DNA from 4 places in the Gracilibacillus marinus genome. Region 1 is predicted to be linked to each of the others. Evidence: riboswitches for the same ligand, from Rfam matches in the RefSeq annotation. Region 1 holds a riboswitch; each other region holds the start of a gene.
The links. Region 1 has a riboswitch for S-adenosylmethionine ahead of ACFOZ1_RS11570 (Na+/H+ antiporter NhaC family protein). Riboswitches for the same ligand answer to the same signal wherever they lie in the genome.
Positions count from the first base shown of each region.

Region 2: linked by a shared signal. The riboswitch ahead of ACFOZ1_RS04190 (inorganic phosphate transporter) and the one ahead of ACFOZ1_RS11570 (Na+/H+ antiporter NhaC family protein) in region 1 are both predicted to bind S-adenosylmethionine.
Region 3: linked by a shared signal. The riboswitch ahead of ACFOZ1_RS00155 (cyclase family protein) and the one ahead of ACFOZ1_RS11570 (Na+/H+ antiporter NhaC family protein) in region 1 are both predicted to bind S-adenosylmethionine.
Region 4: linked by a shared signal. The riboswitch ahead of ACFOZ1_RS02580 (OsmC family protein) and the one ahead of ACFOZ1_RS11570 (Na+/H+ antiporter NhaC family protein) in region 1 are both predicted to bind S-adenosylmethionine.

Region 1 covers NZ_JBHSDV010000003.1:260,500-266,376, forward strand. The annotation lists gene ACFOZ1_RS11560 (YusW family protein) at 1-372, opposite strand, end outside; gene ACFOZ1_RS11565 (AAC(3) family N-acetyltransferase) at 556-1,335, shown strand; gene ACFOZ1_RS11570 (Na+/H+ antiporter NhaC family protein) at 1,449-2,744, opposite strand; SAM riboswitch class I at 2,806-2,902, opposite strand; gene ACFOZ1_RS11575 (YitT family protein) at 3,006-3,596, opposite strand; gene ACFOZ1_RS11580 (YrvL family regulatory protein) at 3,700-4,128, opposite strand; gene ACFOZ1_RS11585 (histidine phosphatase family protein) at 4,266-4,853, shown strand; gene ACFOZ1_RS11590 (GNAT family N-acetyltransferase) at 4,828-5,271, shown strand; gene ACFOZ1_RS11595 (TetR/AcrR family transcriptional regulator) at 5,379-5,877, shown strand, end outside.
Region 2 covers NZ_JBHSDV010000001.1:954,991-960,867, forward strand. The annotation lists gene ACFOZ1_RS04180 (aminotransferase class V-fold PLP-dependent enzyme) at 1-491, opposite strand, end outside; gene ACFOZ1_RS04185 (methionine biosynthesis PLP-dependent protein) at 484-1,590, opposite strand; SAM riboswitch class I at 1,722-1,829, opposite strand; SAM riboswitch class I at 2,059-2,160, shown strand; gene ACFOZ1_RS04190 (inorganic phosphate transporter) at 2,252-3,319, shown strand; gene cobA (uroporphyrinogen-III C-methyltransferase) at 3,312-4,085, shown strand; gene ACFOZ1_RS04200 (hypothetical protein) at 4,851-5,114, opposite strand; gene ACFOZ1_RS04205 (cell wall hydrolase) at 5,241-5,678, shown strand; gene ACFOZ1_RS04210 (MDR family MFS transporter) at 5,693-5,877, opposite strand, start outside.
Region 3 covers NZ_JBHSDV010000001.1:18,313-24,189, forward strand. The annotation lists gene ACFOZ1_RS00140 (NCS2 family permease) at 1-768, shown strand, start outside; gene ACFOZ1_RS00145 (phosphoribosyltransferase family protein) at 784-1,326, shown strand; gene ACFOZ1_RS00150 (Gfo/Idh/MocA family protein) at 1,631-2,608, shown strand; SAM riboswitch class I at 2,688-2,790, shown strand; gene ACFOZ1_RS00155 (cyclase family protein) at 2,930-3,682, shown strand; gene ACFOZ1_RS00160 (5-methyltetrahydropteroyltriglutamate--homocysteine S-methyltransferase) at 3,711-4,820, shown strand; gene ACFOZ1_RS00165 (TRAP transporter permease) at 4,892-5,877, opposite strand, start outside.
Region 4 covers NZ_JBHSDV010000001.1:570,518-576,394, reverse strand. The annotation lists gene ACFOZ1_RS02590 (LacI family DNA-binding transcriptional regulator) at 1-654, shown strand, start outside; gene ACFOZ1_RS02585 (sodium:solute symporter family protein) at 688-2,298, opposite strand; gene ACFOZ1_RS02580 (OsmC family protein) at 2,295-2,747, opposite strand; SAM riboswitch class I at 2,845-2,951, opposite strand; gene ACFOZ1_RS02575 (response regulator) at 3,818-4,951, opposite strand; gene ACFOZ1_RS02570 (ATP-binding protein) at 4,929-5,877, opposite strand, start outside.

The DNA.
Region 1 (5,877 bases):
TTCTAACTCGATATTCTCTGCATTATCCGGAACTTGAAATGCTTCTAGTACGGCTGAAATGACCTCATCATCGGAGCTATTTTCATCAAAATTTAACCCATTAAATATTGTAGATAATTGCTCTAATGCATCATCACCAGTAAGATTGATATCATTAGGTTCATCTAAATATTTAGCTTCCACTTTGTCATTAACTTCTTTTTCATACTCGACATCGATTGCATCATTATTACCATCAACATCTGCATCAAAGTCAAACGAAGAAAATAGGAAGTCTTTAGTCTCATTCTCATCTTTATTCTGTACTTCTTCTTTATCCGCACAACCAACTATAAAAGCAAAGAGAACGAATAAATATAAGATTTTTTTCATAGTAATCACCTCATCTATATTTTGTACAATAGCGTCTCTATATAAACATTTTTTTATTTAATATAGTAAATCTTTGTGGACATTGCAATAGTTATGATTTGCAATTTTGAACGAGAATTATTCTATTGCTTTTGATGCTATATCTGTTAGAGTAGATGTTAATAGAGAAGATGGAGGAATATTATGTTTACGAAAATAATGCTTATAGATCAATTAAAAGAAAGTGGTATTAAACAGAATGACACATTACTTGTTCATTCATCGATGAGAGCAATTGGTGATGTAGAAGGAAGAGCGGATACTGTAATAGATGCATTGATGGAGTATTTAACAGATGGTCTTCTAATATTACCAACACATACGTGGGCACAAATGGGGGAAGATTATTTACTATTTGATCCAAAAAAAGAACGAGCATGTGTGGGAATATTACCAAATATTTTTATGAAAAGAAAAAATGTTGTTCGTTCCCTACACCCAACTCATTCCGTTGCTGCTTATGGAAATAAAGCGAACGAGTATATAGATGGGGATGAAAATTGGGATACACCATGTGCAAAAGGTGGTTGCTGGGGGAAACTATACGATATGGATGCAAAAATTTTATTTATCGGTGTTGGAATGGAAAGAAATACCTTTATTCACAGTGTGGAAGAATGGGTCAATGTACCGAATCGTTTATCAGACAAGCGAGTTCCTTTTCAAGTGAAAAAAGATCAAAATTGCATTATAGAACGTCCTGCATATAGACATTATCATCCTAATGGAAGTACATCGGACTATTATGTTAAATTACAACAACCATTTTTAGAGACTGGTGTGATTAAACGAGTGAAGTTCGGTGAGGCCTCTTGCTTTGTCGGTAAAGCAAAAGAAATGGCAAATATGACACTTCAATTTCTAGAAAATGATTTAGACGTATTTGGACATCTGGACCCAATTCCAAGTAGTTGGTATAAATAAATAGAAGTCATTATTTACATTATCTATCGTTTTACAACATGATTATAAAATAAAAGCACCCTATAAGTTAGAGTTCAACTCTAATTATTGGGTGCCATACTATTAATAGAATATCATGTAGAGCTCTTTTGTTTTGGAATATTTAAGGTTATTGCAATAATACCACAACCTAAGAGCAATAATGGGTAAAAGGAGTAAGGCAAGATACTTAATGGTGAAATGGCTGCGATTCCTGCAGCTGCTAATACTTGTCCGCCATACGGCACAAGACCTTGCCATGCTGCAGCAAAAATGTCAAGAAGACTCGCGGATTTTCTAGGATCCACACCATATTGGTCTGCGATATCTTTAGCAAGCGGTCCTGTCATCAGAATGGCAATCGTATTGTTGGCAGTACTAATATCAGCTACACTTACGAGTCCAGCAATACCAAATTCTGCACCTTTCTTAGTATGAATTCTACTCGTCACAAAATGTAATAAGTACGTAATTCCACCATTAAATTGGATTAGTCCAATCAATCCCCCAACGAAAATAGATATAATAGCAATGTCTTGCATATTTATAATCCCTTGAGATGCTGCATGTATGAAAGTCATGCCAGTATAAGAGCCATCTATTAGTCCAATAAAACCTGATAGAAATATACCACCACTTAATACAAGTAAAACGTTCATACCTAAAATGGCTAGAAATAGGACAACAATATATGGTAATACTTTGATTAGTTCATATGTGTATTGTGTATTTGTTTCAATTGAGTTACCTGATGTGATGACCCATAAAATGATAATTGTCAAAATAGCTCCAGGAGTGACGATGAAAAAATTATATTTAAATTTATCACTCATAGAAGTTTGTTGTGTTCTCGCAGCGGCAATTGTTGTGTCTGAAATCATGGATAAATTATCGCCAAACATTGCTCCACCAATAACGGTTGCCATAGCAAGTGTCAATGAAATATCTGTTTGGTCAGCAATGCCAATCCCGATTGGTGCGAGTGCAACAACTGTACCCATTGATGTTCCCATCGTGATGGATATAAAACAACCTATGATAAATAATCCAACCATTAATAAATTTGGTGGAAGCATAGATAGACCAAAATTAACTGTGGCTTCGACAGCTCCCATTCCTTTTGCAACCTCAGAGAAGGCTCCGGCCATTACAAAGATAATGACCATTATCATAATATTTTCATTTCCACAAGCTTTTGCGAATATTTCAACTTTTTTAGTGAAAGATACTTTACGATTGATAAAAAAAGCCATAGCAGATGCAATAATGATTGCTACATTAATTGGCATACTAGAAAAATCTTTCGTAATCAAACCTGTTCCTACAAAAAGCAAAACAAATAGTAATAATGGAAAAAGGGCAAATGCATTACCTTTTTGATTTACTGACATGATAACCCTCCATATTTAAGACAAAAAACCTCTTCTACTAACAAGAAGAGGTTGTATTCCTATTATTTCTTCCTATCTAATCTGGAATGAGCACAGTACTCTATTAAGTGGTTACTGAGGTCTCATCGGGCCAGTCCCTCAACCTTTTTGGATATAATGATATTCATTTTTTTCGAATGCATTTTAGTTTACCTTTAACAAGTGAGGAAAGTCAAGTAGAAATGGTGTCATTCTATTCTTATAGAAGTATGATCAAATAGATTAGAATAATACATTGTTATGAAAAGGTGATTTTGTAAATATACTTGTAGCTATACCAACAAATAGGATTGTAACAAATGAAAGGAATAGTTTGGTTGGAGAAATTAATAATCCGCCTATCAGAATAATGACGAAATCAAGGATAAAGATGACAACACCAGTGTTCATTAGAAGCATTTCTGCAATAATTTGGGCGATTAAATCTGTTCCACCAGTGCTTGTCTTAAAACGAAGCATGATACCAATACCACATCCTATGAATACACCACCTATAATGGAACTAATCAAAGGATGTATCATAGAGAGTGATTGAATAGGTTGGAATACATCAATAAAAAGAGAAGAGATAAGTAAACCATGCATACTATTATAAAAGTAAGATTTGTTATAGAACCATGCAATCATAAAAATGGGGATACTGATTACTATAATCATTAGTCCTGTTTTTAGTCCCATTATATAATGCAAGATTAGTCCAATACCAATTACACCCCCATCCAGTACTTCGTGCGGGATTAAGTAGATATTGATTCCGAGTGCCACAAATAAACTCCCAATGAATATACTTAAACATTTCTTGAAATAGTACATACTAGTCTAATCCCTTCTATTTCGCTAAACAGAAACTTTTTTAATAAGTTCGCCCTGTTTGTTTAATGTATATGAGAAAATGTAGAGATTAGAAATAACAATCTTATTTAGTCTTTTTTTGATCTTCGTCAAACATTATTTCTAATAATGCAAGTAACAATGCAAGTGACCACTCCATTTGTAATGATAGAAAAATAGATTGCATATAACTATCAACAATATAGAAAGTGAACCAATTTGCGATGGACTCAATACTTAAACGAAAAAGAAATTGAAAATGTTTTGTGCGTATAAATGGTAAGGAGAATAAATATACCATTTTAAAGAATAATTCAATGAAAATACCTACTAGAAAAATATTGATAACAAATAATGCTAATGAATAGAAAGAATCATAATGAATTCCTAACAAATTAAATAAGCCGACTAAACCAAAAAAATAAATTCCCCATAACAAACCAAATCCTATTAATATAAGTGCGGTAATAACAATTATAGTGACAATTTTTTGCTTTTTATTTGATGTAGACATTTTTAATACCTTTCTTCTCATGAAATATAATAGAGTGCCATTAGCTAAAAAACGGATGAAGAGACACTTACTTATCTTAACATGTAATGCATTAAAGTTGGATAATTATGTTATAATTAGTATTGGGAGGAATAATTTTGATAACGATTACGCTAATTAGACATGGAAGGTCACTTATAGAAAGTAAACATAAATTAACTGCAAATGAGTATACAGAATGGGTAGAATTATACGATAAAAGTGGTGTAGTAGTAGAAAATACATATCCAGAAGAAACAATTCGTACCATCATGAAGGCTAATATAATTGTTACAAGTGACTTATCACGGTCTATTTGCTCAGCTAGACAAATTTGTGAAAATAAAGAAAGGGAATCATTTTCTATTTTCAGAGAGTTAGAGCTACCGACACTCTCAGTAAAGAAGATAAAATTTACACCGAAGACTTGGACTTTACTAGCTAGAATAGCATATTTTTTAGGATATTCTCATAAATGTGAATCACATAAAGATGCACAAGTGAGAGCAGTGAATGCAGCAAAACAATTGATTGAAATGGCGAATCAGCATCAATCAATTGTTTTGCTTGGTCATGGTTTATTCAACAAATATATCGCCAGACAATTAAGAAAAGAAGGATTCAAAGGGAAAAGGTACACATCTTCTATACATTGGAGTAGTACAACATATAGGAAGGGGAATGACGATGACATCAACAATGATTAAGGAGTTAAAAACAGATGGTGAAATAGAGTCATCATTTAATATTATGAAACAATTACGCACACATCTTAACTTACAATCATATGTAAAATTAGTGGCGGCAGCAAGAAAAGAGAATCAATATCGGATTTTTGCACTATATAAGAAAGAAGAAATGTTAGCATTAGTCGGATTTATGCCAATGATTACATTGTATTACGGAGAGTATATTTGGGTGTGTGATCTTGTAACAGATGATAATAATCGTTCAAATGGATATGGAAATGTGTTACTGTCTTATGTACATCAATGGGCGAAGGAGAACCATTATCATACTGTCGCGCTATCATCAGGATTAGCACGTACAGATGCACATCGTTTTTATGAAGAGAAAATGGGATATGATAAAGTGAGTTTTGTTTTTAAAAAAGATATGGAATAATAATAAATATATATTATATAGACTGGATGCTAAAAAACACTCTCATTATTGACTAAAATGTAAGAGGGTGTTAAGATTAACTGACGACCGTTCGGAAGGGTGATACGATGACAGCAAACGAAATCAAACAAATAGCATTAGTGCATTTTGCAAAGAATGGCTATGAAGGAGCTTCACTTTCGCAAATAGCAAAAGATGTTGGGATAAAAAAACAATCCATTTATACTCATTTTAATGGAAAAGATGACTTGTATCTTCATTTGTGTAAAGAAACGTATGAGAGAGAAGTTATTTTTGTGTCTGAATTTATTAACAAATATAAGAAGGAATCTATTTCAACTTTTTTATATACTTTTTTAGTAGATTGTACAAAAAGGTATGAAGAAGATATCCATGCAAAATTTTGGATTCGTAATGCCATCTATCCTCCTAAACATTTGAATGAGGAAATCATGGAATATGTATACAATTATTTAGATCGTATAGAAGCATTGTTTTTGCCTATTCTGGATCTAGCGCAAAAAAATGGAGATATAAATAAAGAAATAAAAATAGAGCAAGCAGTAACAGCATTTTTAGGTGTAGTAGATGGTGTACTGATTGAAT
Region 2 (5,877 bases), on a different contig from region 1:
GCGACAACTGCTCGGATATCCGTTACTTGTAACAAAGGGTTTGCTGGTGTTTCGATATAGATGACTTTCGTATTAGGTTGGATAGCTTTTTCGATTTCTTCTATATTTGTCATATCTACAAAGGTATGATCAACAGAAAATTGTGTTAAAAGCTGACTCACAAAGCGAAATGTTCCGCCATAGACGTCTTTTGTAATCACAACATGGTCACCTGATTCTAGTAATAGAAAAGCACTAGATATTGCAGCCATGCCAGATGCAAAGGCAAATCCTTTGTAGCCATTTTCTAATACCGCAATCGTTTCTTCCACTAGCTCGCGAGTCGGATTACCTGAGCGGCTATAATCAAATGGACCGAACTGATTTAATTGGTCTTGGTGAAAGGTAGAAGATTGGTAAATAGGTGGATTTACAGCACCTGTTTTTCTCTCTTGAAATCCTCTTTGTACTCCTGCATGGATGACTTTTGTATCAAATTGATGTTTAGACATGTGCCAATTCCTCCTTGCTTTTCAGTAATGCTTGATCTAAGTCTCGCTTCAAATCTTCCACATGCTCAATCCCTACAGAGAAGCGTAATAATCGTTCACAGACACCACGTCGCTCACGTTCTTCAAATGGAATGTCTGCATGTGTTTGTGTAGTCGGGTATGTGATGAAACTTTCCACACCACCTAAGCTTTCTGCAAATAGAATAGTAGACAGATTTTCTAAAAATGGTTTAACCATTCGCTTATCTTCTATACGGAAGCTTAGCATTGCGCCTTTCCCTGGATACAACACATCTGTAACGAGTTCATGGGAACGTAAATACTTTGCTAGCTCTCTAGCATTTTCTTGTTGTCTCTCTACTCGTAGACTCAATGTCTTCATTCCTCGCGCTAACAACATCGAATCAAATGGAGAAAGAACTGCGCCAATAGCATTATGTAAGTACGTTATTTTTTCTGCTAATTGCTCACCCTTTACAACAACTAATCCTGCCAATACATCATTGTGACCGCCCAGGTATTTTGTTCCTGAGTGCACAACAATATCTGCGCCATTAGATATAGGTTTTTGTATATATGGTGTGTAGAAGGTATTATCCACAATGAATAATAGGTCATGTTTTTTGGCAATTGTTGCGATTTCATCTAAATCTAACTCGATTAGTAATGGATTAGTTGGAGACTCGATAAAAATTGCCCTTGTTTCTTCCGTGATTGATGTTTCGATTTCATCTGGTGTGACGTAGATTGGTTTAATTCCATATAATTGTTCAAATTGTTGAAATAAACGATAACTACCACCATACACATCTTCTGTCACGAGAATATGGTCGCCATGTTTGAATAAAGAAAGTACCAATTGAATTGCTGCCATACCTGATGAACATGCAAATCCTCTCGTGCCATTTTCTAACTCACAAATTGCTGACTCTACGACATCACGTGTTGGATTTTTTGTTCTTGTGTAATCAAAACCAGTCGATTGACCAATTGTTTGATGTTGATATGCAGTAGATAAATAGATTGGAGCTTCCACGGCACCTGTTCTAGGATCTGTACGATTGCCTATTTGGGCAAGAATTGTTTCTAAATGTTTCACAAAGACCACTCACTTTCTAATGTCATTTCATATTCTATTTCTATACACTTGTAAAAAAGTTAAAAAAAATACAAAAAAGAGGCGCACTTCTAGATAAGAAGAATGCCTCTTGTTACGTAAGGTTTATTTTCTCCTTATCTTTGGTATAAATATACCGTCTGGAATTAGCACCATGCACAAAAAACATGCTGGTTGCTGAGGCATCACTGGGCCAGTCCCTTAACCTCTCTTGATAAGTGTATACAACTATTTAGTTTTTATGGAAATACTATACAATACATCATACATCTTATTGCATGAGAATTCAATAAAAAAATAAAAAAAATTTAAAACCTAGTAAATGCATGGGATATAAGGGTTTTTAGCTATTTTCCGCTATTATAGGGAAGAAATGTATATTGACAATCGAATTAATTGCCATTATATTCAATACAAATCATTGTTTCATTTTTTCGAAAATTAGATAAATTCTTATCGTGAGAGATGGAGGGACTGGCCCGAGGAAATCTCAGCAACAGGCAAAATGCACTGTGCTAATTCCAGCAAGGATATGAACTTGGTAGATAAGATGTAGAGATGAACTTCTACCTTTGCCAAGAGTAGGAGTTTTTTTGCAAACTAAAGAATGTTCTGCACATATAATCTAAATGAGGAAGTAGGAATGGATATGTTAGTTACAATTGCGATATTAGCAGCTTGTCTGTTTGCCTTTAATATAGGAGCAAGTGGTTCTGCCGCAAGCATGGGCGTTGTCTATGGTGCAAAAGTCATTAAAAAAAGAAGAATGGCTCTTTTTTTAGCAGGGATTGGTGCGATTGTTGGTGCATTATGGGGCGGTCAGCATGTGACGAACACATTAGGTAAAGGAATCATCTCTGAAGAAATTATTGATGTACCAATTGCTGCAATTATCTTACTTGTAGCTGGAGGGACGTTACTCATTACGAATTATATAGGAATTCCATTGTCAACAAGTGAAGTAACGGTTGGTGCAATTGTTGGTATCGGAATTTCTTTTCAACAATTATATGTCACAAATGTCATACAAATTGTAAGTCTATGGTTAATCATTCCATTCATTGCTTTTTTAATTACGTATACGTTTGAGAAGTTACGAGTAAAAATAGGGCATCGGATTAAATGGAAAATCCCGCACAAAGTATTAGCAATTCTATTATTAATTACAGGATTTTTCGAAGCAATTGCTGCAGGAATGAATAATGTAGCAAATGCACTAGGACCATTAGTTGGTGCAAGTATTGTCTCAATGGAAGTAGGTTTGCCATTATTGGCGATTGTTGTCGCATTTGGTAGTTTCTTATTTGGTGGAAAAGTACTAGAAACAAATGCAAAGAAGATTACCAATCTATCATTAGCAAATGGTGTGGTTATTTCAAGTACAACAGGAGTATTAGTCATTATTGCTTCATTTTTCGGTATGCCAATTCCAATGACACAAGTAACGACAACAGCAATTGTTGGAATTAGCGCAACAAAAAGCTGGAAACTCGTATGGAAACAGCGTATTATTCATCAAATTGTAAAGGTATGGGTAACGTCACCTGTGATTTCATTAGTCATCGCGTATAGCTTAACAGAAATTTTTGTACAAAAATCTTTCTATACTGTGACATTATTAATACTCACAATCGTCATAACTTTTGTATTATTAAAGTATGAAGTAAAAGTTGACAAAAAAATCGGAAGGGAATGGCAGGCGAATGAGTAAAGTATATATAGTTGGAGCGGGACCTGGGGACAAAGAATTGATTACAGTTAAAGGGTTGCGCGCAATTCAAGAAGCGGATGTAATATTATATGATCGTTTAATAAATATGGATTTATTAGAAGAAGCAAAAGAAGGTGCGGAACTCATTTTTTGTGGGAAAGAACCGAAATTACATGGTGTAATTCAAGATGAGATTCATCGTTTGCTCGTTTTCTATGCAAAACAAGGAAAAGTTGTGACAAGATTAAAAGGTGGCGACCCATTCATTTTTGGTCGTGGTGGAGAAGAAGGCCAAGTACTTAGTAGAGAAAATATCCCATTTGAAATCGTGCCTGGTATCACTTCTGGAATTAGCGCAGCGGCATATGCGGGTATTCCATTGACACATCGCGGTATTAGTGGCTCTGTAAGCTTTATTAATGCATCCAATCCTGATGCGCGAACTAGTGAGGAGTGGGAACACTTAGCAAAAGGTGCAGATACACTTTGCTTTTATATGGGAGTCCGTCAATTTCCAAAAACAGCCGAGTATTTAATAAAAGCAGGATTAAAACCATCCACACCTGTTGCGATGATCCACTGGGGAACATTTGCTCACCAAAAAACAATTATCGGTACACTGGATACAATTGAAGCAAGATTGCATGAGATAAGTAACCCATCCATGATTGTGATCGGTGATGTGGTGTCATTACATGAAGAATTACAATGGTTCGAGCAAATTGCGACAAAGCAAACAGTTGTTACAAATGGAGCGAGTGTTTAGTGAGTTTTATTGAGTGATATGTGGTTTATTAGCTTGAATTACAAGAGGGTGAGGGGGATAATGCATTATATCAGCCGATGTGAGAGTGAAGAAAGGCAGATAAAATGCAGTGGAAGGTAGATAAAGCGTATATCCACCCATCCGATGAAAATATCGCCCGAGTTACGAAAGCGTGAGGGGGATAACGTGTTATATCGGCCGGTGTAAGTGGGAAGAAAGGTAGATAAAGTGTAGCGGAAGGTAGTAAAGTGTATATCCACCCATCCGATGAAAATATCGCCCGAGTTATGAGAGTGTGAGGAGGATAATGTGTTATACCGGCCGGTGTAAGTGGGAAGAAAGGCAGATAAAATGTAGCGAATGGTAGATAAAGCGTATATCCACCCATCCGATGAGAATATCGCCCGAGTTATGAGAGTGTGAGGAGGATAATGTGTTATATCGGCCGGTGTAAGTGGGAAGAAAGGCAGATAAAATGTAGCGAATGGTAGATAAAGCGTATATCCACCCATCCAATGAAAATATCGCCCGAGTTACGAGAGAGTGAGGAGGATAATGTGTTATATCGGCCGATGTATGTGGAAAGAAAGGTAGATAAAGCGTATATCCACCCATCCGATGAAAATATCCCCCTCCAACAATGAGAGAAACAGGTAGATATCACATTAAATCACCCACAACCCATAAGAACATGGGCTGATAAATACTCACCAGTCCCCAAAAAAGAAAAAGTATCGGCCCCATCAACCGATACTTCACGAAAAACTATTTTCCTAATACCCGTTCAATCTCTTTTTGGTCTTCCTCCCAGTCCCATTTCGGATTAATTTGATTTAAAAATGTTCGAATGGTAGCTTCTGCTAAATCTTTTTTACCTGTTGTGTTATTGAGGTATGATTTCAATTCCCATCTACCACCTTTCCCATCAGAAGGTGTTTTCCATTGGACTGTAAATATATAATCATTATTATTAATTTCTGTATGAATCAATAGAATATCTTTATGCAGAATCATATTGGTTAGTTTCAATGATAGCGCCCCCTCGTATGAAGTCTTATTTCTAGTATATCACGAACCGATACCGCTTTCACTATAATTTTAGGTATGGTACATTTTATTTCCACTTTGAATATATAGGAAGTAGGCAAAGGAGGAATGAGCGTGGCTGTAATTAAGGCAAATGAGGAAGATGTGAAGTTGTTAGCGAGATTGATGCGTGCAGAAGCAGAAGGTGATGGGAAATTAGGTATGTTAATGGTGGGAAATGTTGGGGTAAATCGAGTAAAAGCAAAATGTCTTGATTTTCGCGATATTAATACGATTTCTCGAATGGTTTTTCAATCGCCTGGAGGATTTGAAGCAACACAGAAAGGGTATTTCTATCAACGAGCAAGGGAAAATGATATTGAATTAGCGAGAGAGGTAATTAAAGGAACGAGGTATCACCCAGCGAGTTATTCATTATGGTTTTTCATGCCTGAAGGGGCGTGTCCTGCACAGTGGTATGGACAATGGAATTCAGGCAGGTACAAGAGTCATTGCTTTTTTACACCATTAAATAGTGAATGCCCATCTGTATATCAAACTTTTTAAGAAAAAGCAGAAGATTAGTCTCCTGCTTTTTCTAGCTGTATTTTAGGATAGAACAAACACATGATAAATGTAAAAATTCCAATAATAAATAACCCGATATAGACATGATGCAATGCAAATGTCAATCCATCTTGTAGTGTATGTAATTCAGTTTGAGATAATGTTTGTCTCGTTGATTCATCAAGTAGCATATCTGTAC
Region 3 (5,877 bases), on a different contig from region 1:
CCGGTAATTACTAACGGTATGATGGCTGGTGTTGGAATCATGTTGACGAAAGTCGCTTGGGACATGGCAAAAGATGATAAGACACCAGGAATTGTTTCCTTTATCACTGGATTAATTACGTATATTGCTACACAAGATTTAGTTTATACGATTACTATATCTGTTGTCTTATCTAGTATTGTCGCATTCTTTGTTCGCAAAGATACTGATAAGGATGCGAAGAAACCATTTGTAGACGACCGTTTTAAGCGGACGAGGTTTGTTATTAATCCAATGGTTATCCGAGGGGCATTAGCAATGGTTTGTCTTAATATTGGTGCAAATATAGCCTTTGGAAACATAAATAGTGATATTGCTGGTAAAGATGTAAATGTGGATACACTTGCAATGATTAGTAGTTTGGCTGATATGGCATCATCCTTTTTTGGTGGAGGTCCAGTGGAAGTCGTTATTTCTGCTACCGCTAGTGCACCAAATCCAGTCTGGTCTGGAGTATTAATGATGGCAATTATGGCGATTATCTTACTACTTAAATTACTACCTAAAATCGGTAAATTTATTCCGACAGCTTCTATTGCTGGTTTTTTATTCGTATTAGGTGCGATTGTAACACTACCAGGAAATGCAGCTGCGGCATTAACTACAGGTGAAGGTTCAGAAGGAATTATTGGAGCTATTACTATGGTTGTCACAGCAATAACAGATCCATTTGTTGGTATGTTATCAGGTGTAGTAATACAATTTCTAATGAATCTATTAGGATTTTAAACAAGGGGGAGCATCATGACAGAAGTATATACACTAACTATTGAAGGTCTTGAACGAAAATTACCAATCATTCCAATTAACGATCATTTAAGTATTGCTAGTTTTGTTATTCTAGGAGATACAGAACTCGTGTGTCACGTGGCTCCGTTATTAGCCGAGAAATTGCCTGAAGTAGATTACATTGTGACAGCAGAAGCAAAAGGAATTCCATTAATACACGAATTAACCAGAGTAATTGGCAAAAAGGAATATATCATCGCACGTAAAAGTGTGAAAGCATATATGGAGAATCCGATTGTTCATAAAGTGAACTCGATTACAACAACTAGTGAACAGATTCTTTGTTTAGATGGAAAAGATGCGAAAGTATTACAAGGAAAAAAAGTCGCTTTAGTCGATGATGTGATTAGCACGGGTGAATCTATACAAGCTCTAGAAGAACTTGTACAAGAAGCAGGTGCTGAAGTAGTAGCGAAAGCAGCAATTCTTGCAGAAGGAGATGCGGCAAACCGAGAAGACTTCATTTTCTTAGAGAAATTACCTGTTTTTGTGAAATAATAGCATATAAGAAAACGGAAGATAGGAAGTGAGACTAATACGTTTCACTTTCTATTATTTTTTACAACATCAGTACTAATGTAAGCGATACTTCACTCTCTTACATTAGTAAAATAGCAAAGAGGGAGAAAATGGAGAAATTTAATAATTTCTTACAAAACAAAGAAACTCATCCGTATCCTATGGACTGCTAAGGTAGATTATTCCTTGCTAGATAAAATGATAACGTTTAACATAATAGATAAGGTGGATTGTACGACGTTTTGGAGAAAGTAATTAATCGCTGACAAAGAGGAGAGATTACATGACAATACATATTGGAATAATTGGTACAGGTTCTTTTGCTAGATTACATGCATCTATCGTAAATGAGATGGAAGATGTCGTGATACGTGGCGTTTGTGGTAGATCTCTAGAAAAAGCAGAGCAAATAGCTAAAGACTATCCGCAGGCGAAAGCATATAATGAATTGACGAAAATGTTAGATAATGAACAGATTGATGCTGCTTATATTTGTGTACCACCGTTTGCACACGGCGAAATAGAAGAATTGTTGGTAGAGAGAGGTATACCATTTTTTGTGGAAAAACCATTATCGACAAATATAGAAATACCTACAACGATACTTAACAAGATAAAAGAGAAGCAATTATTGACATCTGTCGGTTACCACTTTAGATATTTACATGGAACAAGGAAGGCAAAAGAATTATTACAAGATTGTACAATTGGTATGGCAATCGGTTATTGGATGGGTACAATGCCTGAGGTGAGTTGGTGGAGAAAAAATGAGACATCAGGAGGCCAATTTGTAGAGCAAACCACACATATTGTCGATTTAGTTAGATATGTATTAGGTGAAGTGGAAGAAGTCAGAGCGGATTTCGCCAAACGAATGCAACCAGCTAAGGCTGAAATAAATGTATCTGATGTAGGCACTGTCACGCTAAAGATGAGTAGTGGTGCTATTGTTACTATCCATAACACCTGTATATTACCAATAGATTATCAGAATGGACTTGATGTTTATACAGATCGTGGCATTTTACGTCTTAATCAACAAGGTTTGCAGGAAGTTAATCAGGATGAGATAAGAGACTATTCTAATGACTCATCTGTCTCACCATATGAAAAAGAATCACAAGCATTTATTCATGCGGTTAGAACGTCTGACTCCTCACAGATTTTATCAACATATGAAGATGCATGGAAAACACAACAAGTAGCAATTGCTGCAAATCAATCTGCAGAACTAGGCCAAAGTATTAAATTAGCTAAATAATTGGATTAGTCAAAAAAATGATACTTGACATCATGCCATAGTTAGGTGTATTCTAATATTTAAATTAAATACCATAAATTTCCTATCAAGAGAGGTGGAGGGACTGGCCCTTTGAAGCCTCGGCAACGGACTATCTGTATGTACCGTGCCAATTCCAGAAGTGTAATGCTTGAAGATAAGAAGAGAGACAGATTGTAGCTGACATTTTGCCCCTTTTCTTATTTAGAAAAGGGTTTTTTGGTTTTTAAAAAAAAATAAAGTATACAGACAGAATTCACGGTAAGTGTCCTATACACTTTAGCATGTGAAGGGGGGAGAAGAATGACGATACAAGGTAACCAACAAGAATTATTAGATGCTTTGCAAAAATTGAAAAGTAAGCAATGGATTGACTTAACACACACGTTTGGGCCTGATTCACCACATTTTTTTGCATTGCCCAAAGCAGAGATTAACCCATTATTTACGCATGAAGATGGCTTCTTTGTACAACAATTTTCGTTTGCAGGACAATATGGAACACATATAGATGCACCGATTCATTTTGTGCCGAATCAACGTTGGCTAGAAGAATTGGAATTAAAAGAGTTAGTATTACCTCTTGTTGTGATTGATAAATCCAAAGAAGCAGCAGAAAACCATGACTATACGGTAACAGTCCATGATATTCAATTGTTTGAAGAAGAATATGGACAAATAGAAGAAGGTACATTTGTTGCATTAAGAACAGATTGGAGCAAACGATGGCCAGATGTGGAGAAATTCGAGAATAAAGATACAGACGGTAATGCACATGCTCCTGGATGGGGATTGGATGCATTGAAATATCTCTTCGAAGAGAGAAACGTGAAAGCAATTGGTCATGAAACGTTTGATACAGACTCTGCAAAGGATGCAAGAGCAAACGGATCGTTAATTGGCGAATATTATGTACTTGAGCAAGATACATATCAAGTGGAGTTATTAACAAATTTAGATAAACTACCTCCAAAAGGCGGTATTATATTTAATATAGTAGCAAAACCAGAAAAGGCAACTGGGTTTCCAGTGCGTTCTTTTGCAATAATACCTTAAAACAAAAAATAGAGAGGATTGATTAACTATGACAAAAACAATAATTAAAGCACCATTTAAAGCAGACCATGTGGGAAGTTTATTACGACCAGAGAGTTTAAAAGAAGCAAATGAGAATTTCAAGGCAGGTAAAATATCCTATGAAGAGTTACGTGCAGTACAAACAAAAGAGATTGAAAGAATTGTAGATAAACAGATTGAAGTAGGGCTAGAGTTAGTAACAGATGGCGAATTTCGTCGTGGATGGTGGCATCTTGACTTTATGGAGCACTTGAATGGATTTGAAGGATATGTTCCGGAAAAAGGACTTCAATTTCATGGTGTGGAGACTGAAAGATATGATGTACGAAATATTGGTAAAGTTTCGTTTAATGCAAATCATCCATTCATTAAAGATTTCATTGAATTTAAAGAAATTGTTGGAGACCGTGCAGTAGCGAAACAAACGATACCAAGTCCTAACCAACTGTTCCATGCAGGTATTCGTAACCAAGAAGTGTATCCAAACTTAGAAGATTATACACAAGATGTGATTGATACATATCGTGATGTAGTAAAAGCATTCTATGATGCAGGCTGTCGTTATCTGCAATTTGATGATGTGTATATTGCAGGATTAAATGCAGAGCAATTGTTTGCATTTGAAAATTTATCGAGACAAGAATTAATTGATTTATCGTTACATGTTGTGAACAGTGTATTAGAGGATAAGCCGGAAGACTTAATTATTACAACACACCTTTGCAGAGGTAACTATCGTTCGACATGGGCATTTGAAGGAAGTTATGCACATATCGCACCGACACTTTTTGCAAAAGAAAAAGTAGATGGATTCTTCTTAGAATATGATGATGATCGTTCGGGTGATTTCCAGCCATTACGTCATATTGCAAAAGAAGATGGACCACATGTTGTATTAGGATTATTCACATCAAAATTCGGTGAACTAGAGGACAAAGAATTGATTCAAGCACGTATAGAAGAAGCGAGTCAATTCGTGTCGAAAGACAAAATCTGCTTAAGCCCACAATGTGGATTTGCTTCTACGCATCACGGAAATATTTTGACAGAAGAAGAACAATGGAATAAATTAGCATACGTAGTGAAGCTTTCAAAAGAATTACTCGGAAATGAATAAAGTATCTATAATAATAGAATCCCTAAGTGCTCTTAAAGATACAGGCACTTGGGGATTCTTGTTTTTTATAATCAGGTATTATTTTTACTGAACAATTGTATAGAGATTAGAACGACGAAGATAAGACATCCAATGATATCTGTATTGCCCTCTGGATACATAAGCAAAAGGCCTGTTATACATGCGATTAGTCGCTCTATCCAATGAAGCTTTCTATACCAAAATCCGATTAACCCAGCTCCTATTGCAATCATTCCTGCGAATGCAGTAATAATAATCCATGTTATGCCTGTAAAAGTTACATCAATCATTAATAATTGTGGTTGAAAGACGAACATGTATGGAATGATAAATGCGGCAATTGCAAGTTTTGTTGCAATAAAACCGGTTCGGATGGGTTCACCACCGGAGATGCCTGTTGCTGCGAATGCGGCGAGCGAGACAGGTGGTGTAATATCGGCAACGATTCCAAAGAAAAAGACAAACATGTGTGCAGCAAGTACCGGAATGAATAATTCATAAGAATCACTTAATGCCATAATTGCAGGTAGTGCGACAGTTGACGTAATTATATAGTTAGCCGTGGTAGGCGATCCCATTCCAAGTAAAATAGATGTAATCATTGTGAAGAATAATGTGAGTAAAATTAATATAGTTGGGTTACTTGTCATCGTTGCAGCCATGTCTACAAGCCCATTCCCGAGCTTTAAGCCAAGTCCTGTCTTTGTCACTACACCAACAATAATCCCTGCACTTGCTGTGGCTGCGGCAACACCTAATGCAGTTCGTGCGCCATCTGTTAACGCTTTGGATAATTTGTCTAATGATAGTTTTCCTTTGTTATTTAATAAAATATTAGTTTCTTTTGAAAGAAGGCTAACAAGAATAGCGGTAAGTATGCCATATATAGCCGTTCTTTCGATACTAAAACCATGGAACAGGAAAAAGATGATAACAATAATAGGAAGTAAAAGATATAGCTTCTTATATACTCTTTTTTTCTCTGGTAGTTCGTCTCGAGATAGACCAACGAGACCAAGTCGTTTTGCTTCAAAGT
Region 4 (5,877 bases), on a different contig from region 1:
GACGAATTAGAGAGTATTCCTAACACAATTGACGGCGTGATTGCTGTTGGACGATTTACGACAACAGAAATTACACTAATGAAGCAGAAATCATGCAATGTCGTATTAGTAGATTCAGATACTGAGAATGCTGGTTGTGATGCGGTTTTAGTAGACTTCTCTTCTGTCATTCGTCAAGCTGTCGAACACTTGATGACACAAGGAATCACTCAGATTGGATTTATTGGTGGCAAAGAGGATATACGAGAAAAAGCAATGCGAAAAATGTTGGTAGAGAAGAATTGCTATAATGAAAAGCTTTTTATTGAAACAAATTATCATATCACCAATGGTTATGAAGCAATGCAGACATTTTTAAAGTCAAATAAAGTAACAAATATCGGCTTTGTCGCAGCAAATGATCCACTTGCGATAGGTGCGATAAAAGCATTACATGAAGCATCAATTAAAATACCAGATGATTGTAGAATAATCGGTATAAATGATATTAGTGTATCAAAATATGTCTATCCCGCATTGTCTACGATTCGAATCGAAAAGGAATGGATGGGAAAAACAGCTGTAGATCTTTTAGTTGAACGGCTGAAAGATGATCGAGATATTCCAAAAAAAGTATATATTGATACTACATTGATACAACGTGAAACAACCTGAATGGATAATTCAGGTTGTTTCTGTTCATGTATTTTATTGAGCTACATGTAATACATTCTCTTCTTGTTCGTCTAATTGGATGACTTGAATACATAGAATAAAAATACTTAGAATCGATACAAAACCAAACAACCCTAGTAATCCAAGCTCATATAATGTCGATGATAGGCTTAATGTAATCACACTAACTACAATTGCGCCAATTACTGTTGCTAGTGTCTTCGGACTTGTACGCCACACAAATGTAGATTTAGATGCTTGCATTACTAGTGTAACAATGACAAGTACAAGAATATTTGTAGACATTCCTATCCATACAGGGTGAACATTCAAGAAAAATTCACTTGGATGCCATCCACCTAAATGATACCATGTTAAACCTGACGCAAAGCCTGCAAATAAAGAACTAACAACTGCAGACCTGTTCACAAGCGGCCAGAATAATGCAGCGACAACTGGTGCAAATGTAGCAGAGTTACGTGTTGTCCATGCAAGTACATTCCACCATGCAGATTGCTCTGTACGCAATAACCCAAAACCAATCATTAAAAATGTTAATACTAATAACGAGATTTTCGTATATTTTACCAACTGTTCATTTGTCGCATTTGGATTTATGGAACTACCCACATCTTTTCCTAAACTAGTCGCACCAGAAAATTGACATGGTGCTCCCCACCCTAATGCACATGCCCAAATACCTAGGAAGAATAAGCCGACTAATGGGGCTGGTAACACACTACTTAAATATTCTGGAAGTGCAATTAAACCTAACCTACTATTTGGTACAACAATTGCAGCAGCAAGACCAAAGAGTATTCCACAAAGAATAAAAGGGACACCCATTACAGATGCAGCAATTAACCCTTTTTGCCCTTCTTCTGGTGTACGGCAAGATAACGCCATTTGGAATGCAGCCTGTGCTAAAATCACATTTACTAAGAATGTTCCAAACCATGCAACAATTACTTGCAGTCCAACACCACCAAAATCAAACATCTCAGGTCTAGTTGTCGCTAAGTTCGCTAACCCTGAAATACCTGGATTAATAAAGACAGCAACAACTCCAATAATTAACATGATTAGAAACACAATCGAGTTCATTGTTTGCGTGAATGCAACAGACCACATCCCACCTGCTTGTAAATAGATAAATAATAATAATGCAGTAAACGCAATCGAGAAAGTGAGAGAGATTCCTGTAAAAACATTCAATGCTGAAGCAAATGCAATCGCTGTTGCAACAGACCACATCGGGAATGCAAATGCAGTAATTGCACCAGCTAGTCCTTTTGCTGCTCTACCGTAACGATCTCCAATCATTCCAGATACTGTGACGAGCATTTTCTTACGGAAAGATTTAATCATTAAGAGTGCAATAATAAGAATTTGAATTGTTTCTGCAATGCCATACCATATTGCAGAGACACCTGTTAAATAAGACAATTCTACGATAGAAATATAAGTAGATCCTGAGAATAAACCAGTAATACAAAATGCGACAGTCCACCAGCGGAAATTCCTTCCTCCAACAAAGAAATTATCTCCTGATGCCGCTTTTTTCTGTGCAATTTTACCAACGATAATTAATAAAGACGTATAAATTAATGCAATAGCAATCATCCATATCCCATATGATGTCATTTCGTCACACTCCAATTCAAGTTAATATCGATTGCTGCATCTAAGAACAGATTGTATGCAGGACAACGTTTCAATACTTCTTCCTTCCATTTTTCAATTACTTCATCCGATTCATTTGAAATAACTTCAATCTCACTTGTGACATTTTTATAATACGGAATGACACCATCTACACCTGCAATGCCTCTACGATCAATTTCCGCAACAGTATCTGACTGTAAATACTCGTATTGATAACCATGTTGCTTTGCTACCATCTCTACAACTATTAGCAAACAACTATTAAATGACCCGAGAATGTATTCAAGCGGTGTTGGTGCTGTATTTGTTCCACCAAGTTTTTCTGGTTCATCAATCTCAAAGTGAAAATCTCTTACTTTATTGGCATAACGAAGTGGTGATACTTGTTTTGTACTTGCTTTTACTGTTCGAATCTCTTTGTTGCTCATCCTTCATTCTCCTTTTTCTCTTTTTCTACAAAACGAAAAGCCTCTTTTTATCTTTATAACTAAGATAAAAAGAGGCTTGATTGCATACTCATCGCTCTTCTTATCTTTCAGGAATTACCCTGCTGGAATTGGCACCATTGCTAAACGAATAGCCGGTTGCCGCGGGATCATAGGACCAGATTCCTCCACCGCTCTTGATAAGAATTATTTTGTTGTTACTAACAATAATAAAATTTAAAAGGAATGTCAATACTTTTTCTGATAATTCTGATTATAATAGTTGGTATTAAAATTACAATGTAGGAACAAAAGCGAAAGCGTCCGGTTAGAAACGTAGTGACTGGAACGAACCAACTGAGATAAAGTGAGACTTCAATCAGTTGGAGTTATAAACTCTGACTGATTGGTAGCGAAACTTATCAGGGTGTTAGCGACCGTTTACCCACAACTAGCATTTTAAATATATAATCTCTTTATTATGTTGTGGGTATTACGGACGCTTATTAACCGTGGAAAAGGAATCACGATGAGCTTGCGAATCGATGATGACTTATTGACAGTTGATTCGTGAAGTCACCTAGTTTCTGGACGCTTAAGCTGGATGAGAACAAAAGCGAAAGCGTCCGTTTAGAAACGTAGTGACTGGAGCAAACTAACTGAGATAAAGTGAGACTTCAATCAGTTGGAGTTATAAACTCTGACTGATTGGTAGCGAAACTTATCAGGGTGTTAGCGCCAGTTTACCCGCAACTAGCATTCTATATGTATAAACTTTCATTATATTGTGGGTATTATGGTCGCTTCACCGTGGAAAAGGAATAATGATGAGGGACGAATCGATGATGACTTATCGTAGGACGGTTTGTGAAGTCGCGTAGTTTCTAAGCTTTGGAGCTAGACGTCACGATTTCCAATAATTAACTTTTAACTACTCCTTTTTGACAACAAAAACCGAGGTCCCATTGATGGTAAACCTCGGTTTGATATGTATGATAAAATAAATTATTGCCTACTTTGATTCTATTGGAATCAATTCAAAAATAGGAGTTCGTTTTTCAAATACTTAGTTATTAAACCTCTATACTCTCTAGCCACTCTTCATACCAGTCCATAACAACAACACTCGGCTGTAGTTCAAGCTCTTTTTCTAGCATTTCCTTTAATTCTTCAAAGCATTTTTGAACTAAAGTACTCTTCCCAGTAATAGCAAATATTTTCATGAGTTCAAAATAGCCTTCTTCTTCTAATGGATATCGTTTATAGATTTCTAATGCATGTTCTGTTGCTTTTTCATAAGCTTTATTTTTTGTATACCATCCAATCATTTTCTTCTTTGTTTGGACCCATAAGTATTGTAATCTTATGTATTCATTATTCGCCCATGCGTAATCAAGATTGAACATATACTCTCCCTTACAATATGCCATTATTTCTTCATATTTTTGAATGGTCTGTTCATTTATTTCTTTGTCTTCTCGAATAAATCTTTCAAAAAGGTCTACATCTATTTCCACATCTCGTAAAACGAGGGAATAACCATTTTTAGAATTCTTAATCTGAATATACTTTACATATTGCTTTAATGTAGAACGAACATGATAAATCGTCGTATATAGTTGTGTATAACTCTTTTCCAACGAAAAGTCTGGCCATAATTGTTCCACTAATTCATCCTTTGTTACCAATCGATCTCGATGATGTAATAAATAAAAGAACAATTGTTTTGCTTTAGATGTACGCCATTTCAATTCAATTGTCTTGTTGCCATCAAAAACTAATGGTGTATGGAATAATTGAATAAACAAATATTGTGATGGAGTTTCTTCTTCCGATAATTGATTTAAAGAAATTCTTTCCATTAATCGTTTTGTCGTCTTCTTCAATCGCTCTGCAGTCGCAGGTTTTAGTAAATAGTCCATTGCATTTAATTCAAATGCCGTTACTGCATATTGATTGTATGCAGTAACAAATACGATATGAAGCTTCGGATTCTCATCTAATAAGATTTCCGCTAACTCCATTCCGTTTATTCCAGGCATCTCAATATCTAAAAATAGAACATCAGCATGGTAATCAGAAACCTTTTCTTGTGCTTCAAATGGATTAGAAAATTTAGCTACAATATCATACGTGTGGATTTTAGTTAACTGATGTGCTAAATAGTCTATAGCTAGTGGTTCATCATCGATCAATATTGCTCGCATCGTATCCACCTCTTCTATCATTCACTTCTTCTATTCTATAAACAACTACAGTACCTATACCTTCTAAACTCCTAATACGTAATTCTTTACCAAATAGTTGTTTCCATCTTTTATTTGTGTTCCATAATCCAATCCCTCTGCCATTCGTCCATTTACCTGATTGTAATTGTGCTAGTATTTCTTTACTCATACCGATACCATTGTCTTTCACAATTATTTGTAGTATACCGTTCCGCTTCACTGTTTTGATTTCAAGGCTACCACCTTTTTGTTGCCTCATAATTCCATGTTTAATCGCATTCTCTACAATTGGTTGTATTGTCAATATTGGAATAACGTAGTTCTTTGTATCATGTACATTCCATTTTATTGTGAGTAAATCTCCATACCTCACTTTTTCAATATACAAGTAATCTTCTACAATTTGTAATTCTTCTTTAATGGGGATAAATTGATGATGGGAAGCAAAATCAAATTTTTTCCGCAAAATTTCACTAAATCTCTCAATTAACCCTCTCATCTTATCAGGTTTAAACACACTTAATGCATTGATAGTATTTAGCGTATTAAAGATAAAATGTGGTTGTATTTGAGCATGTAACCACATTGCCTCCATCTCAACTTGTTGTTTTGTTAATCTTTTCATTTGAACAAGATTATACACACGAGCAAGTAACTCCGTACTATCAACAGGTTTCACAACATAATCATTTGCGCCTGCATGAAAGCCCACTTCCATATCTTTTGAATGACTAAGTGCAGTTAATAACAATACAGGTAACTCTGTTTTACTATAACGCTCTCGGATTTCTTTCGTTAATTCATAACCTGATAGATTTGGCATCATAACATCTAGAATAACTAGATCCCATTCCTTTTGAAATAGATGCTCTAATGCACGATTACTATCACTAATTGCAGTAACT